One region of the Stenotrophomonas sp. YJH_SMC_69 genome, then DNA from elsewhere that is predicted to be linked to it. Evidence: riboswitches for the same ligand, from Rfam matches in the RefSeq annotation. Region 1 holds a riboswitch; the other holds the start of a gene.
What was found. A riboswitch is a leader RNA that binds a small molecule or an ion and turns the genes downstream of it on or off. The one in region 1 is predicted to bind cobalamin.
Positions count from the first base shown of each region.

Region 1 (8,427 bases):
ATGCCGCCGCCGCATTGCGCGACAGCGTGGAACCGGCGCCGCAGTACCTGCGCTGCGAGCCGCGCGATGCGCGCGGCGTGTTCAAGGCGCGCTGAGGCTCACACCCGCCAGGCCGGCGCCATGCCGGCCCGCAGGTGCTCGAACAGCGCGCGGATCTTGGCGGTGAAGTCGCGGCGATCGCTGACGCAGAAATAGACCTCCATCGGCTCCGGACGCCACGTGCTGTCGGCGCCGAACACGGCCTGCAGGCGTCCATCGCGCAGGTAGGGCTCGGCCACGAACGCAGCCAATCGCGTGATGCCGGCACCGGCCGCCGCCAGCGACGCCAGCGCATCGATGTCATCGCAGACCATGCTCGGCGGTAGCACGGCGTCCACACGCTGGCCGTCCTTCAGCAGGCCCCAGCGCAACGGCCGGCCATCGGTGGGGAAGCGGTGCAGCAGCCCGCGATGGCTGCCCAGATCCGATGGTTCCTGCGGGGTGCCATGGGCCTTCAGGTAGGCCGGCGAGGCGCAGAACACGAACGGCACGCGTGCCAGCTGCCGTGCGACCACGCCGTCTTCCAGCTGCGCGCCGATGCGGATGCTGGCATCCACCGCCTCTGGACCATGCTGCACGGCGCGGTCGGTCAGCCGCAGTTCCAGCTGCAGCTGCGGGTAGCGTTGCTGCAGTGACGGCAGCAACGGGGCCAGCACGTGGCGGCCGAACGCGCTGCTGCTGGCGATGCGCAGCGGCCCGGCCGGTTCGATATCACCGGAGGTGACCATCGCCTGCGCGCGCGCCAGGTCGGCCTCGATGTGGCGGACCTGCGCCAGGTACAGCGCGCCGGCCTCGCTGAGCGCCAGCTGGCGCGTACTCCGGTTCAGCAGCCGTACGCCCAGATGCGCTTCCAGCCGGTTGATGTTCTGGCCGACTGCGGTGGCGCTGATGCCAAGGATGCGGGCCGCGGCGGCAATGCTGCCGGTCTCTGCGGTGCGGGTGAAGCTGCGGATCAGTTGCAACAGGTTCATGACCGACCAGCTTGCCACGGTGATGGCCAAGTATCGCTTGGGACTGAACCAAGCGGTTCGGTTGCATCGGTGATCATCCGGCTGCTGGGCAGGAAGCTGCCCTACACTGTGGCGATGCGCCCCGATTCCATCCTCACCCTGTCCTGCCCCGACCGTACCGGCATCGTCTACCGCGTGTCCGGCCTGCTGTTCGACCACGGCTGCAACATCCTCGACGCCCAGCAGTTCGGCGATGAGGAAAGCGGCCGCTTCTTTCTGCGCGTGCATTTCGACCGTGACGCCGGCCTGCCGCTGGAGACCGTGCACGCCGCGATGGCCACGCTTGCCGAAGGCTTCGGCATGGACTGGCAGCTGCATGATGGCCGCCGCCGGGCACGCCTGCTGGTGCTGGTCAGCAAGCAGGGGCACTGCCTCAACGACCTGCTGTTCCGCGCCCACAGCGGCCAGCTGAAGGTCGACATTGCCGCGGTGGCCTCCAACCACGCCGACTTCGCGCCATTGGCCGCGTCCTACCAGGTACCGTTCCACCACCTGCCGGTGACCGCCGATACGCGTGCGGTGCAGGAGCAGCAGATCATCGACCTGGTCGAGCGCGAGCGCATCGACCTGGTGGTGCTGGCACGCTACATGCAGATCCTGTCACCCACGCTGTGCCGCGCGCTGGCCGGGCGTGCGATCAACATCCACCACAGCTTCCTGCCCAGCTTCAAGGGCGCGCAGCCGTACCACCAGGCACACGCGCGCGGGGTCAAGATCATCGGCGCCACCGCGCACTACGTCACCGAGGATCTGGACGAAGGACCGATCATCGAACAGGACGTGGCCCGCGTGGATCACGCCATGGCGCCGCGCGAGCTGGTGCGGCTGGGCAGCGATACCGAATCGCTGGTGCTGGCACGCGCCGTGCGCCGCCATGTGGAGCACCGCATCCTGCTCAACGGGCATCGCACGGTGGTGTTCCGGTAACGTGCTGCCCCTTCCAGGTCCGCCGGGCATGGCCCGGCGCTACCCACGGATGTGATCCGGCACTACCGTCGTGGGTCAGGCGATTGCGATCCCCGCCTTGCCCAGCGCATCGCGCACCATCGCGTCGTTGGCTTCGGTCACCGGCCGGGTCAGGTCCCACAGGAACTTCACCCGGAAGCCGGACTTCACCGCGTCCTGCGCGCTCCACAGCACGCAGTAATCGCGGGCCAGGCCGCACACGTGCACTTCGCGGATGCGGCGCTCGTGCAGCCAGCCGGCCAGGCCGGTGGCCGGGCGCTCGCCATCGGGGCCATGGTTCTCGCGGAAGGCGCTGTACGAATCCACCTGTTGGCGCGTGCCCTTGCGCAGGATCAGGTCGGCCACGGTCCAGTCCACGCCCGGGTGCAGCGCGGCACCGGCGCTGCCCTGCACGCAGTGGTCCGGCCACAGGGTCTGCGGCTGCGCGTGCAGCAGGATGGTCTCGAACGGGCGTTGGCCGGGGTGCTGGCTGGCGAACGAGGCATGGTCGGCCGGGTGCCAGTCCTGGGTCGCCACCACGGTGCGGTAGCGGCGCTGCGCCAGCAGATCGGCGATCGGTGCCACCAGCGCATCGCCCTGGTCGCAGGCCAAGGCGCCACCGGGCATGAAGTCCGGCTGCAGGTCGATCACCAGCAGGGCGACATCGGCGGGCAGGGCGGTCATGGCAGTTCCGCTACAACAGAAGGGGCGACCAGCGTGGCCGCCCCATGCCTGCACGTCAATCGCCCTGTGGCGTCCCAGCGTCCCGCCCGTAGTACAGCAGGCCGATCCTGATCCGCTCGCGGCCATTCTCGCGGCGATGGCGGTTGGCATCGCGAAGCGAGTACACGCAGCCGCAGTATTCCTGCTGGTAGAACTGCTCGCGCTTGCTGATCTCGATCATGCGGCTGGCGCCGCCGCCCTTGCGCCAGTTGTAGTCCCAGTACTGCAGGCCTTCATAGCGCGAGGCGGCGCGGATGCCGCAGCCGTTGATCTGCGCCATGTTCTTCCAGCGCGAGATGCCCAGCGAAGAACTGATGGTGTCGTAACCGTGCTCGTGCGCGTACAGCGCAGTGCGCTCGAAGCGCATGTCGAAGCACATCGTGCAGCGGATGCCGCGTTCAGGCTCGTTTTCCATGCCGCGTGCACGGCTGAACCAGTTGTCGGTGTCGTAGTCGCAGTCGATGAAGGGAATGCCGTGCTGCTCGGCGAAGCGGATGTTCTCCTGCTTGCGCAGCTCGTACTCCTTCACCGGGTGGATGTTGGGGTTGTAGAAGAAGATCGCGTAGTCGATCCCGGAGGCGGTGATCGCCTCCATCACTTCGCCGGAACAGGGCGCGCAGCACGAATGCAGCAGCAGGCGCTTGCCGTCGGCGGGCAGGGTCAGGGTGGGGCGTTGGAGCTCGGTCATCGTCAGGTACCGCATGGACCGCCGGCAACGGCGGTGGCCCATGCATCAGCGCGTGGGTGAACGGGTCTGGCCGGATACCGTGAACAGGACGCGCGCGGCCACACCGCCTGCACGCGCAGGACGACGACGGCCCCGGCAACCTCCCCGCGGAGATTCCAGGTCGAGTCAGGGGACGGTCGTGTCCCCCGGCCGGGGCCGGTATTCGGGCTGATGGACACGGGCCGCAGCCCACCTACTACCCGCCGCTTCCCAGGCGCGAGCCCAGTGCTGTTGGCAGGATTCGTTTCCATTTACCGCTGCGGGGCAGCTCCGGAATGGACGCGCGAGGCGCCTTCACCGGATTCCCGTTTAAATCCCTCCCCGCGCCGCAGCGATGGGAGGGATACCTTCGGCGTGTGCAAGGTGGACCTGTTGGTGGCGCCGGTCAAGAGCGCAGGGGTCAGAACCCGCTACGCTGCAACGGGATCCGGCCCCAGCGGAAGGAAGGGGTCGGATCCCGCTGCCACGCAGCGGGCTCTGACCCCGGTCGGAATGCACCTTCAATGCCCCACGGCCGCCCGCGTGCGGATGTCGTCCAGCCGCTGGTCGTGCAGCAGGCGGCCGTTCTCCCACACGGTCACCATTGCGTCCTCGAAGCCGTCCGGCAGGGTGTCGTCGCCGTTGGCCGGCAGCGGCACCGTGTGCAGGCTGCCATCGTCCAGGCGGCGCAGCAGGCGCATGCGGCCACGCTTGCTGGCCTTGCCGGCGTCGGTGACCGGATCCTTGTAGACGTCGATCCACTCACCCTCGACCCTCGCCGCCGAGCACTTCAGTGCGAACTTCTGCGTATCGCGGTCCAGCCGCTGCAGCAGCGCACCGCCCATGCCGAAGGCCACGTTGTCGGCGGCGTAGCCGTCGTTGGTGATGCGCTGCAGGATCGCCCGGATGGTGTCCGGATTGATGCCGTCGCCCTGGATCACCCGCACGTGGTTGAGCACGCGGTAGCCCTTGCCGTTGAGGCTGTGGCCGAACGCTTCATCCAGCCGGCGCAGGCTTTCGGCAACCACCTCCACCGGGTCGCCCGAGTCGGGGCGGATGACCAGGGTGGCGCCCGAGGCGATCACGTCATCGCGCAGGGTGGTACCCCAGTGCTCACTGATGGCGCGGTAGATGTCATAGCTGTCCGATACCACCGCCACGATCGCACCGGGCGTGCCGAACTGGCGCAGCATGTTGCGGTAGGCGTCCACCTCGCGCTCGCGGCCCCAGCTGGTGATGGTGCTGTGCTCGGCGGCGGGAATCGAATAGCCGGCCATCGGCGCGTGATAGTGCGCGCGCGCCAGGCACAGCGCCGATACGGTATCGGTGCCGAGGAAGTTGACCAGGTGTGCGGCACCGCCCAGCGCGGCCGATTCCAGGCTCGATACACCGCGCGCGCCGAAGTCATGCAGCTTGAACGGCAGCTGCCCCTGCGGATCGTCGCTGGTCTGCTGCAGGAACGCGGCGATGGTCTGCCGTGCGTGCCAGCTGATGGTGGCCACGGTGACTGGATACCACACCCGCAGCAGCAGCGTTTCCAGGTACGACGGCACCCAGAACGCGGCCGGATCGGTCGACTCGATCGTCATCAGTGCTTGGTGGGTAGGCACCACGCTGCCCTCGGGCACGGCGCGGATGCGCACCGGCAGGTGGCCGCCAAGCCGGTCGACGATATCGCGCCAGCCGGCCTCGTTGAACGGTTCGCCATGCGCGGCGAACACCGCCGCAGCGTCGTCGATGTCGGCGTGGGTGACCGGCCGTGCCAGCGCGTCCTTGAGGATCGCCTGCAGGCCGAAGAACACCGTGCGATCGTGCAGGCCGCCACGTGATTCGACGTAGAAGAACGTGGCATCGGTACCCGGCGGGTACTGCAGCCAATGGCTGGCCTTGTAGCTGTCGGTGTTGAGGAGAAGATTATCGAGGTAGTGCATGACGGAAGCTCCTTCGCGTCGGGTGGCACCGGCGGTCTATCCGCCAGTGGGAAAGCCGGGCCGGTTAGCCGCGGCCGAGGAAGTACTCCAGGATGTGCAGGTGGTCTTCGAACAGCTGCGGGCCCATGTCCAGGGCCTCACTCACCGGTATCCAGCGTGCCTTGTCGGCATCGTCGCCGCCGCGCACCGGCGGCAGCTCGCCGGCCGGAAACTCGAAGTGGAAACCGTGGGTGATGGTGCGGCCACGCTGGCTGCGGTCCGGGTGGTCGAACACCTGCTGGCCCTTCAGCGACCCCTTCAACACCGGCAACGGAATCTTCAGGCGGGTTTCCTCGCGCAGTTCGCGCAGGCAGCTGTCGAGCAGGCTCTGTTCCTGGCCGACGAAGCCGCCGGGCAATGCCCACAGCCCCTTGCCGGGTTCCGAGCGGCGACGCACCAGCAGCACGTGGCCCGAATGCACCACCACCGCATCGGTGGTGACGAAGGTGGGCGCGTAGGGCGCATCCTTCCAGGCGGCCTTGTACTGTTCGATGAAGCGGTACTCGGCCACCAGCTGGCCATACGCAGGCGCACTCTTGCGGAACGCTTCGAGCATGTCGTACACCGGCGCCGGCACATTGCCACGCAGCATCAGCAGCGCGCCGTGGAAGTCGACGTCGCCGGCCTCGAACAGGTAGCGCCGCAGCTCGGTGGCCGACAGGGTGGCGGTGTGCTGCACGTCCACCAGCGGCCACTGCGGGAACTCGCGCAGGTAGTAGCTGGACGCATCCTTGTCCATGCCGATCAGGCCTACCCTGGCATCGGCGGCGGCACCGTCGTTGCGCAGGGCGTCAGCCACCTGGCGCTGCACGTTGGCGATCCACTGTGCTTCGTTGTACAGGTGGTCACGCAGCGGGCGGATCAGCAGACGGTCGGTGTGGCCGTCGAGGGCTGCCTGGATCATCACGGCGCGTTCGGCCACGGTCCAGGGATTGCGCAGGCTGCGGGGGGTATCGGCAGAGCCGACCAGGAAGATCAGCTTGCGGGCCCGGCTCAGGGCCAGGCGGGCAACGGCGGCGTGGCCGTTGTGGAAGGGCTCGAATCGCCCGATGAAGACGAGATAGTCGAATTCCATGAGAATCCCTCATGTCGTTGTGGCAGCCGCGGGTCTGTCCCTTGGCTTGCTGCAGATGCTACGCCGATGGCGGGGCGGGTCAAGCCTGCAGCCGTGCTTTCTGCTGAACGGCGCATTGCGTGCGCGGACTGCGCCGTTGTTCTCAGGTCCTGAGAAGCCGCTGCGCCATACTGCAACCCACGCGGCGGACGGCATGCTCGGGGGCAAGACAGTGGCGGACAAGTACTGCGATCTGGTCATGAAAGGCGGCATCACCAGCGGCATCGTGTACCCCAATGCGGTACTGGCGCTGGCCCGCGAGTATCGCTTCAAGAGCATCGGCGGCACTTCAGCCGGCGCCATTGCGGCAGCGGTGGCGGCTGCAGCGGCCTGCGGCGATCGCCGCCAGCAGGCCGGCGAGCAGCTGCCCGGCGATGCAGGCTATGGCGGGCTGTCGGCGGTGTCGGCACAGCTGTCCCGGCGCGGCTTCATCTACAGCCTGTTCCAGCCGGCGCGCGGCGCGCGCGCGGCCTATCGGCTGCTGGTGGTGCTGACCGGCAATGCCAGCCTGCCGCACAAACTGCTGTGCCTGGCCGTTGCGGTATTCGAGATCGCGCCGCTGGAAGTGCTGGTGTCGCTGGCGCTGCTGCTCGGCCTGGGCTGGTGGGGCGGTGGCTGGAGCGGCGTGGCCGCCACGCTGCTGCCATCACTGCTGTGCGCCTACGGTGCGGGTGTGGCCGGTGCCGCGCTGCGGGTCGCGCGGGTGGCGCGTCGCAACCTGCTGGGCCTGTGCAGCGGCCTCAGCCGCGATCCACGCAGGCCGGCGCTGACCGAGTGGTTGCATGAATGCCTGCAGCAGCTGTCCGGCAAGCCGCTGGATGCACCGTTGACCTTCGCCGACCTGCACGATGCGCCGCGCTACGCCGGTGAGCCTGACAGCCCGCATGCGATCAGCCTGCAGATGATCACCACCTGCATCTCACACAATGAGCCGCGCACGCTGCCGCTGGGCGGTGCGCAGTTCTGGTTCCTGCGCGAGGAGTTCGAGCAGCTGTTCCCCGCCAGCGTGGTGCAGTGGCTGGTGAGCCAGGCCGGCCCGCCGCTGGAGGTGGAAGGGCGGCAGTACTACCACTTGCCACAGGGCCCGAAGCTGCCGGTGCTGGTGGCCACGCGCATGAGCCTGAGCTTCCCGCTGCTGATCAGCGCGGTGCCGCTGCATGAACCCTCACGCCGCGAACGACGCTGCGAACCGACCGCCCCCGCAGCCGACCAGGAGCACAACGTTGCCGACAGCATGGAAGGGCTGACCAGTGCCGGGCAGACCTGCGGCCCGGTGATCACCGCCTTCCGCATCTGCTGGTTCTCCGATGGCGGCATCAGCAGCAACTTCCCGATCCATCTGTTCGACGCCGCGCTGCCGCGCTGGCCGACTTTCGCCATCAACCTGGTCTATCCACAGCACGCCGAAGCGGTGAGCCGGGGCAGCGGCGGCCGCCAGGCGCTGGAACATGCGGTGTTCCTGCCCACCGAAAACCGCCACGGCTGGCAACGGCATTACCAGTCCATCGCCACGCCACTGGCCGCAGCCGAGCTGGGTCGTTTCCTGTTCGCGGTGGTGGCGACCATGCAGAACTGGCGCGACCTGCTGCAGGCGCGCGCACCGGGTTATCGCGACCGCATCGTGCACGTCAGCCTGCAGGGCGACGAAGGCGGCATGAACCTGGACATGCCGCAGGAGGTACTCTCCCGCATCGCCGACAAGGGCAGCCTGGCCGGTGCGCGCTTCTGTTCGTTCTCGTTCGAGAACCACTACTGGATCCGCTGGCGCAACCTGGCCTCGGCCTACCAGCGCTACACGCTGGAAGTGGCGCGCACCGATGATCCGGCGCAGCAGGTGCTGGCCTACCGCGCGGCGTACGCGATGGTCGCCAGCGGTCAGCCGACGCCACCGTCGTACAAGCTGGGCTCGGAAGACAAACG
Region 1 covers NZ_JCAFTS010000008.1:114,786-123,212, reverse strand. Annotated here, with positions in the region: gene AC5P8F_RS14895 (NADH:flavin oxidoreductase/NADH oxidase) at 1-95, shown strand, start outside; gene AC5P8F_RS14890 (LysR family transcriptional regulator) at 99-1,010, opposite strand; gene purU (formyltetrahydrofolate deformylase) at 1,125-1,976, shown strand; gene pncA (bifunctional nicotinamidase/pyrazinamidase) at 2,052-2,678, opposite strand; gene AC5P8F_RS14875 (epoxyqueuosine reductase QueH) at 2,734-3,420, opposite strand; cobalamin riboswitch at 3,582-3,811, opposite strand; gene AC5P8F_RS14870 (nicotinate phosphoribosyltransferase) at 3,945-5,354, opposite strand; gene AC5P8F_RS14865 (bifunctional nicotinamide-nucleotide adenylyltransferase/Nudix hydroxylase) at 5,419-6,468, opposite strand; gene AC5P8F_RS14860 (patatin-like phospholipase family protein) at 6,662-8,427, shown strand, end outside.

Region 2 (8,427 bases), on a different contig from region 1:
TGATTGACGACCTGCGTGAGTTGCCGGGGTTGGCCGCGGGCGTTCGGGTGTAGAGCCGAGCCCACGCTCGGCTGCTTCATTGCGTGAGCCGAGCATGGGCTCGGCTCTACAGTAGATCGGCGCCGGGCGATGCCCGGCGCGCGCCTTCATTTCGGCTGGTAACGCACGCTCAGCTGGTATTCGCGGCCGGGCTGGTTGAACCACGCCACCGTCTCGTAGCGGCGGTCGAACACGTTGGCGGCACGTGCCAGCAGCGACCACGCCGGCGTCAGCGCGTACTCGGCGCGCAGGTCCAGCGTGCCGTAGCCACCGACCTTCACCGCGTTGGCGGCATCGTCATAGCGCTTGCCCGCACCCTGCACGGTCAGGCCGGCGCGGAAATCGCCGAAGCGGCGGTCGACGTCCAGGCGCGCGGTCTGCTGTGCACGGCGCGGCAGCCAGTTGTCGAACTGGGTGCTGCCATGGGTGCGGTTGCGCGGGTCGGTGTAGCTCAGCTGCGCGTTGAGGTCGAAGCCGGCCAGCAGCACGCCACCGGTCAGTTCGGCGCCACGGATGCGCGCCTTCTCCACCTGCTGCATTTTCATCGTGGACGCATCGTAGGTGATCAGGTCATCGATGCGGGTCTCGTACACGTCCAGGCCCCAATGCCAGCCCTGGCCCTGCTGCGAAACACCGAGGTTGGCGCTCTTGGACTTCTCCGGCTTCAACGTCGGCACGCCGCTCCACGGGTCGTACAGGTCGCTGAAGGTCGGTGCCTTGAAGGCGGTGCCGTAGCTGGCATTGACGCGCAGGCCGTGGTCCAGCTGCATTGCCCAGCCGAGACTGCCGGTGGCGTGGTTGCCGAACTGCTGGTTGTCGTCGTTGCGTGCGCTGGCCTGCAGCTGATGGCGGCCGAAGCGGCCCTGGTACTGCACGAACACGCCGGTGTTGCGACGGCTGTCGACGAGGTAGCCCGCGCTGCTGCCGTCCAGGTTGTCTTCGCTCCAGTCCACGCCGGTGCTCAGCAGCTGGCTTCCGGTCAAGGTGAAGTCACCCTGCAGCGAGGCGCTGTCGCGGTGGGTCTGCGCGCTGCCGCGTGCGCCGAAGTCGCCGAAGTTGTCCGATTCGTTGTCGCTGCGGCCGACGTTGGCGGTGAACGCCAGGCGCCCGGACGGGGTGTAGCGCACCTTGCCGGCCAGCACCTGCTGGCGGGTTTCCGAGTAGTTGTAATAGCCGTCGTAGTGGTTCTTGCCGTCGGCGCGCAGCGCACTGCCTTCCACATTCCACTGGTCGTTGAAGGTGTAGCCGCCACGCAGGCTCTTGGACAGGTTGCGGTAGCCGTCGCGGTCGGGTTCGTCAGCGAAGCAGCCGGTGAACAGCGTCGCCGAGCCACGGCAGGCATCGACGCCATCGGAATGCTGGTAGGCGATGTCGGCGCCGAACCAGCCGCGTTCGGTGCCACCTCCGATGCCGCCGCTGGCTTCGCGCAGGCCGTTGCTGCCACCACCGAGCTGGAAGTGCGGAGCAAAATCGCCCTGGTTGCGGCGGGTGAAGATCTGGATCACGCCACCGATGGCGTCGGCGCCGTACAGGCTGGACTGCGGGCCGCGCACGATTTCCACGCGTTCGATCTGCGCCAGCGGCAGGTCCTGGTACATGGCCAGGCCGAGGTCGGCACTGTTGATGCGCACGCCATCGACCAGCACCACGGTGTGGCCCGAGTTGGTGCCGCGCAGGAACAGCGAGCTCTGCTTGCCGAGCCCGCCGGCATTGGTCAGGTTGATGCCGGCGCGGCCGCGCAGCAGTTCCTGCAACGAGGTGGCCTGGCTGGATTCGATCTGCGCGCGGTCGATCACCTGGGCTGGTGCGATGCTGTCCTGCAGGGCGATCGGGGTGCGGGTGGCGGTGACCAGGATCTGGTCGAGCGCGGTGGTGTCATCGGCGGCCTGGGCCAGCGCGGGCAGGGCGGCCAGCACGGCCAGGGACAGCATTCGGGACTGCAGCTTCATGGGGGACTCCAGGTGCCACGCACGCCCGCGTGGCGAAGGGGAGGAGCCGCGAAGGCAGGCATGCGCCGACGCCGCAGCGCAGGCTGCGGTCATCCAGCGCCATGCCCACCGCACCGCGACCTGAGGCTTCCGGGCCGGTCTCCGGGCTTGCCGCCGGGTGGCGCGAGGCCACCGTCCAGGCGCCTTCCCATGCCTGCGGCACAGTGGCGTTGTTGCCTGGAACTGACGTGCTTACCGTTGCGGGGGCAGCGCCGGCCTGGCGTGGATTCACGCGTCACCGGCTTCCCGTTTCAACCTGCCGGCCGTGGCCGCAGGTCACCTGGAAGTGCGCGCAGTCTACGGCATCGCAGGCGGCCCGTAGCGTCGAGCGTACCCGACTGCCTTTGCTGTGCCCTTAGAATGGTCCCTCGATCCCGTGGTGCCGTTGCCGATGTCCGCCCGTTTTCCGCTGTTCCCGCGTTGCCTGTACAGGACGCACGCATGATCCTCGACCTGGTCCGCCATGCCGGCAACGGTCGCGATGAGTTCCTTGATGGCCGCAGCGATCCACCGCAGCTGGCCCGCCTGCCGCAGGAACTGGTCGACGCCTACGCTGCGCAGCCCTGGGAACGGGTGATCAGTTCGCCGCGGCTGCGCTCGCTGCACACGGCGATGGCCCTGGCCACCCCGCGCGGGCTGGACGTGGAAGCGGAGGAGGAATGGGAAGAGCTGGATTTCGGCGATTGGGACGGGCAGTCGCTGTTCGACCTGCCGGAGGATGCACTGGCGGCCTTCCATGCCGATCCGCATGCAAACCCACCGCCCAACGGTGAGAGCTGGGGCCACTTCGAGCGGCGTATCGCGCGCGCGCTGGATCGACTGCTCGATGATGACGACCCGGTGCCAACGCTGGTGGTCAGCCATGGCGGCCCGCTGCGCATGGTGCTGTCGCAGGTCTGCGGCCTGCCGATGTCGCTGTGCTGGGCACTGCGCATCGACCACGGCACGCGCCTGCGGGTACGGCTGGAACGTGGCGAAGCCGGGCTGGCAGGCGAGCTGCTGGAACTGCAGCAGCCGTAACCCATCGGTAGTGCCGGCCGCTGGCCGGCAGTCTCAGGAATGTTGAAAAGACCACGCAGTTGCCGGCCAGCGGCCGGCACTACCGGTGCGGTCAATCCTCGTCCGCATCCTCGGTCACGCTGTCTTCCGCGTCATCGTCGGCATCGAAGCGCTGCTCATGCACCGGACCCGACGCCGGGCCGGCCGCCTTCAGCGGATGCGCGGCGATGCGTGCTTCGTAATCCTGCACCAGCGCCTCACGCTGCGGCTCGCTCAGTTCCTGCCAGTGGCAGTCCAGCAGCGCGCCTTCCAGCGAGTACAGCAGGTTCAGGCTGGGCTTGAAGCCGGCGCGCTTGACCTTGACGAAGGCGCCGACTGCGCCGGTCGCAACCAGGTCCTCGCGGCTGCGCAGGCCGACCTGGCGCAGCCACGCTGCACTCTTGGGGCCGATGTTGCGCAGCTTCGGTGCGCTCATCCCAGCGCCTCGACGAACACGCGGGCGATGGCTTCCAGGCCGGCCTGGTCATCGGCATCGAAGCGGCCGATCTTCGGGCTGTCGATGTCGAACACGCCGATCAGTTCATCGCCGCGCAGCAGCGGCACCACCAGTTCCGAACGCGAGGCCGAATCGCAGGCGATATGGCCGGGGAAGGCATCGACGTCGTCCACGCGCTGGGTCACGCGCTGGCTGGCGGCGGCACCGCACACGCCCTTGTCCAGCGGGATGCGCACGCAGGCCGGCAGGCCCTGGAACGGGCCGACCACCAGCTCCGTGCCGTCGTACAGGTAGAAACCCACCCAGTTCAGGTCGGGCAGGGCGTGGTAGACCAGTGCGGAGAGGTTGGCCGCGTTGGCGATGCGGTCGGACTCGGCGTAGACCAGGCCACGGGCCTGTTCCAGCAGCTGGGCGTATTGTTCCGGCTTGCTGCCGGTAAGCGAGGCATTGGCGAACATGCCCGCAGTCTAGCAAGCGCGCCGGGCCGGCGATAATGCACGCTCTGTTGCCCTGTTGGAGCCCATTGATGCCGTTGCCCGCTACGCTGCCGCCCGCCCTGTTCATTACCGGCACCGATACGGAGATCGGCAAGACCGCGGCCAGCACCGCGCTGCTGCAGGCGCTGCGCCGGCGCGGCCTGCGCGCGGTGGGCATGAAACCGGTGGCCAGCGGCAGCGAAGACCTGGGGCAGGGCCTGCGCAACGCAGACGCGCTGGCGCTGCAGGCGGCCAGCTGGCCGGTGCCGGACTATGCCGATCTGAACCCGTATGCGCTGCGGCAGCCGCTGGCACCGGAGCTGGCCGCTGCCGAGGACGGCGTGCGGGTGGAACTGGCGCCGATCGTGGCTGCGTTCGCGCGACTGCGCGCACAGGCCGACATCGTGGTGGTGGAAGGCGTCGGTGGGTGGCTGGCGCCGGTCTCGGCCACGCTGGACCAGCTGGACCTGGTGCGAGCACTGCAGTTGCCGGTGCTGCTGGTGGTGGGCATGCGGCTGGGCTGCGTCAACCATGCGCGGCTGACTGCGCAGTCGCTGCAGGCCAGCGGCGTGCAGTGCCTGGGCTGGATCGGCAACCACATCGACCCGGCGATGCAGCGCCAGGATGAGAACATCGCCACGTTGCAGCAGCGCCTGCCGATGCCGTGCTGGGGACGGCTGCCGCATCTGCCGGGTGCGGATGGCGAAGCGCTGAGCGCGCACCTGCTCGAGTGATCCTGGGTAGTGCCGACCGCTGGCCGGCAACCGCATCCACCCGGTGATCCCGATGTTGCCGGCCAGCGGCCGGCACTACCGTGCTGCGGCCGCCAGCTCCCGCGCGATCGTGCCCAGTCGTTCCACCGCGCCAATGAAGCGCGCATCCAGGGTCTGGCAGCACGACAGCCGCAGGCAGTGGCGGTATCGCGCGCCACGTGAATAGACCTGGCCGGGCATGAACACGATGTCCTCCTGCAGCGCTCGCTCGAACAGCTCGCGCGTATCCACGCCCGGCAGTTCCAGCCACAGCAGGAATCCGCCCTGCGGTTCGGTGGCGCGGGTGCCGGCCGGGAAGTGCTCGGCCACCAGCTGGCGCAGCCGTCCCACCTGGTCGCGGTACAGCCGGCGCATGCGATGCAGGTGGTGCTCGTAGCTGCCGGCTTCCAGATACGCCGCGACCGCGTCACCGAGCAGCTGCGGCTCGCCGCCGGTGGACTGGAATTTCAGCAGCGCGATGCGCTCGGCGAAGCGGCCGCCATCCAGCCAGCCGATGCGGTAATCCGGCGCCAGTGTCTTGGAGAAACCTCCGACCACCATCACCCAGCCGTCGCGATCGAAGGCCTTCAGCAGGGGCGCCGGCGGTTCGCAGAACTGCAGCTCGGCGTACACCGCGTCCTCGATCAGCGGCAGCTGCCGTGCGTTGACCAGCTCGGCCAGGCGCTGCTTGGCGGCGGTCGGCATGGTGCAGCCGAGCGGGTTGTGCACGGTCGGCATCACCACCAGTGCGGCCAGCGGTGTGTGCTGCAGCAGCGCGTCCAGCGCATCCACATCCAGTCCGTGCTGCGGATGGGTGGGCAGCTCGATGGCCTGCAGGCCGAGGTTGGCCAGCAACGGATACAGGTTGAAGTAGGACGGTGCCTCGATGCCGACCGCATCACCGGGCTGGGTGACCGCGCGCAGCGCCAGCTGCAGGCCCTCCATCGCACCATGGGTCAGCAGCAGGCGTTCGCTGTGGGTGTGCAGCCCCATGCGCGGGCCACGCCGCACGATCTGCGCCAGCAGCCGTGGCGAGCCGTTGGGGCGCGCGTAGGTCTCCACCGTCTGCTGGCCGTGGCGCAGCACCTGTGCGGTATGCCGGGCCAGCTGCGCGCCCGGATAGAACTGGCGCCCGCGCGGACCGGCAAAGGCCAGGTCGATCACACCGGGGCGGCGCTGTGCTTCCAGCACGCGGGCCATCAGCACCTGCTGCAGTGGTGCGGTGGGTGCGGACGGGGTATCACGCAGCGAACGCTCTGGCACCGACAAGCGCGGCGCCACCTCGAAGCCGGCTTTGGGCCGCGGAATGACCAGGCCGGCGTCCTCCAGCTGGCGATAGGCGGCAATCACCGTGTTCAGGCTGAGCCTGCGCTGCAGGGCCATCTGCCGCAGCGAAGGCAGGCGGCTGCCAACCGGAAGGCGTCCGCCGTGGATGGCCTCGGCCAGCTCGTCGGACAGCCGTTGGTAGCGGGGTGGGATCATCGCGCTCTGGTCATCTGTATCCATCGAATTTCCCACCATCTGGTGCTGTACCCATGATGATGGCGAGCCTAGCATGTCGTTGTCGGCCGGGCCTGATCGGGGCACGGCCGATACTTCCCAAACGCACGGCTGGATGGCCGTGCGTCTTTTTCTGTGTGTAGAGCCGAGCCCATGCTCGGCTGCACTTCCGCCAACAGCAGCCGAGCGTGGGCTCGGCTCTACAGAGAGCACCGCCGAGCGTCGGTCAGCCCAAGGGGGAATGCCGGCTACCGCATCGGCACCAGCACCGCCTCGCGCCGGTACAGCGCCGGGAACTGCTTGCCCAGCGCGGCCAGCTTCGGTGCGTCGTAGTAGCGGATGTAGGCCGCCTGCGGGTAGTTAGTCATGTAGTTCTGGTGGTAGCTCTCGGCCGGGTAGAAGCGCTGGCCGCTGACCAGCTGGGTGACGATCGGCGCGCGGTAGCTGCCGGCCTGGCCGAGCTGGGCGATGTAGGCGCGGCTGGCAGCCTGCTGGCGTGCGTCGTCACTGAAGATCGCCGAGCGGTATTGGCTGCCGTGGTCCGGCCCCTGCCGATTGAGCTGGGTCGGGTCGTGCACCACCGAGAAGAACACCTGCATCAGCTGCCCGTAGCTGACCTGGCGCGGGTCGTAGTCGATCTTCACTGCTTCGGCATGCCCGGTCTGGCCACCGCTGACGCGCTCATAACGCGCATTGGCCGCACTGCCACCGATGTAGCCGGACACGGCATTGCTCACGCCCTTGACGTGCTGGAACACGCCCTGCACGCCCCAGAAGCAACCACCGGCGAACACCACGCTGGCGTGGGGGGCGTCATCGCGGAACGCCGCATCGCCGGTGGGGGCCGGCAGTGCCTGGATCTGCGCGCTGGCTTCGATCGGCGCCGCAATCGCGCTGTGGTCAACCAGCAGCACACCGGCAATCAAGGCCGTGGCCACCAGGCCGGCCACACCGGCGGCGATGCCCTGTTCAAAGGAGATTTTCATCATGTCCTCCCGGTTCAACCGAAGGTGAAGGCATAGGCCTGCACGCCCGCATCGAGGAACTCGATCTCGAAGCGATGCGGACCGACTGCGCCGCGCTGGCGCACCAGCTGGTACAGGCGGTGCTCGTCGACCACGCCACTGCCATCGGCACCAACATCACTGCCGGCATCGGTGGCGGGCAGCGCTTTGCCGTCCAGCCAGACGCGGAAGCGCACCGGCCTGCCGTCCTCGCTCGGTGCCAGCACCAGGTGCAGGTCGCGCGCATGGAACTGGAAGGCGATGCGGCCGCCGGCCTGCTGCAGCTGTGCGGCCTCATCGGTGACGGTCCAGCGCCCGGACAGCCCCCACTGGTTCAACGCCAGGGTGGCCGGCAGCGTGTAGTCGAACGCGGCGTCGCTGCGCTGCCCGCCGGGCGAGGCGAACTGCTCGGCGCGGGCGTGGCCCAGGTAGGTTTCCGGCGAACGCAGGTTGCCCATGTCGGCCTGCACGGCCACGCCCTTCAGGCCGGCGGCAGCGGGATCGGCCGGTGGCGGCAGATTGGTCTGCCCGGCTTCGGTCAGCAGGCGACGGATCATCTGTTCCGAGCGCGCATAGTTGCCCTCGCCGAACTGGTGGCCGCGGATATTGCCCTGCGCGTCGACGAAGTACTGCGCCGGCCAGTAGCGGTTGTTGAAGGCGCGCCAGATCGTGTACTGGTTGTCGAGCGCCACCGGGTACTCGACCTTCAGCTGCTGCACCGCTTTCATCACGTTGCGTGGGTCACGCTCGAAGGCGAATTCCGGCGTGTGCACGCCGACCACCACCAGGCCGTGGTCGCGGTAGCGTCGCTCCCATTCGTGCACGAACGGCATCGCGCGCAGGCAGTTGATGCAGGAATAGGTCCAGAAATCGACCAGAACCACCTTGCCGCGCAGCTGCTGTGCACTCAGCGGCGGGCTGTTGAGCCAGCCAGTGGCACCGTCCAGCGCGGGCAGCGTGCCCTCCACCGGCAGCGCTGCATCGGCACCGGCATTGGCGCCGGCCATCATCATCGGCGGTGCCGCCGGCTGCGCGCCGGGCACTGCATCCAGCAGGCGTTGCTCGATACGCGCGGTGCTGACCGTGGACAAGCGGGTCAGCAGGCCGGTATCCCAGCCGAGGCCGATCGCCACGACGGCCAGCAGCGCGGCCACACCCAGCACCTTGCGAAGT
Region 2 covers NZ_JCAFTS010000004.1:160,129-168,555, forward strand. Annotated here, with positions in the region: gene gph (phosphoglycolate phosphatase) at 1-53, shown strand, start outside; gene btuB (TonB-dependent vitamin B12 receptor) at 147-1,988, opposite strand; cobalamin riboswitch at 2,104-2,326, opposite strand; gene AC5P8F_RS08695 (histidine phosphatase family protein) at 2,469-3,047, shown strand; gene AC5P8F_RS08700 (TfoX/Sxy family protein) at 3,139-3,501, opposite strand; gene AC5P8F_RS08705 (GAF domain-containing protein) at 3,498-3,980, opposite strand; gene bioD (dethiobiotin synthase) at 4,049-4,732, shown strand; gene AC5P8F_RS08715 (aminotransferase-like domain-containing protein) at 4,808-6,256, opposite strand; gene msrA (peptide-methionine (S)-S-oxide reductase MsrA) at 6,499-7,236, opposite strand; gene AC5P8F_RS08725 (cytochrome c biogenesis protein DipZ) at 7,251-8,427, opposite strand, start outside.
Region 2: another riboswitch for cobalamin. It lies ahead of btuB (TonB-dependent vitamin B12 receptor); the one in region 1 lies ahead of AC5P8F_RS14875 (epoxyqueuosine reductase QueH).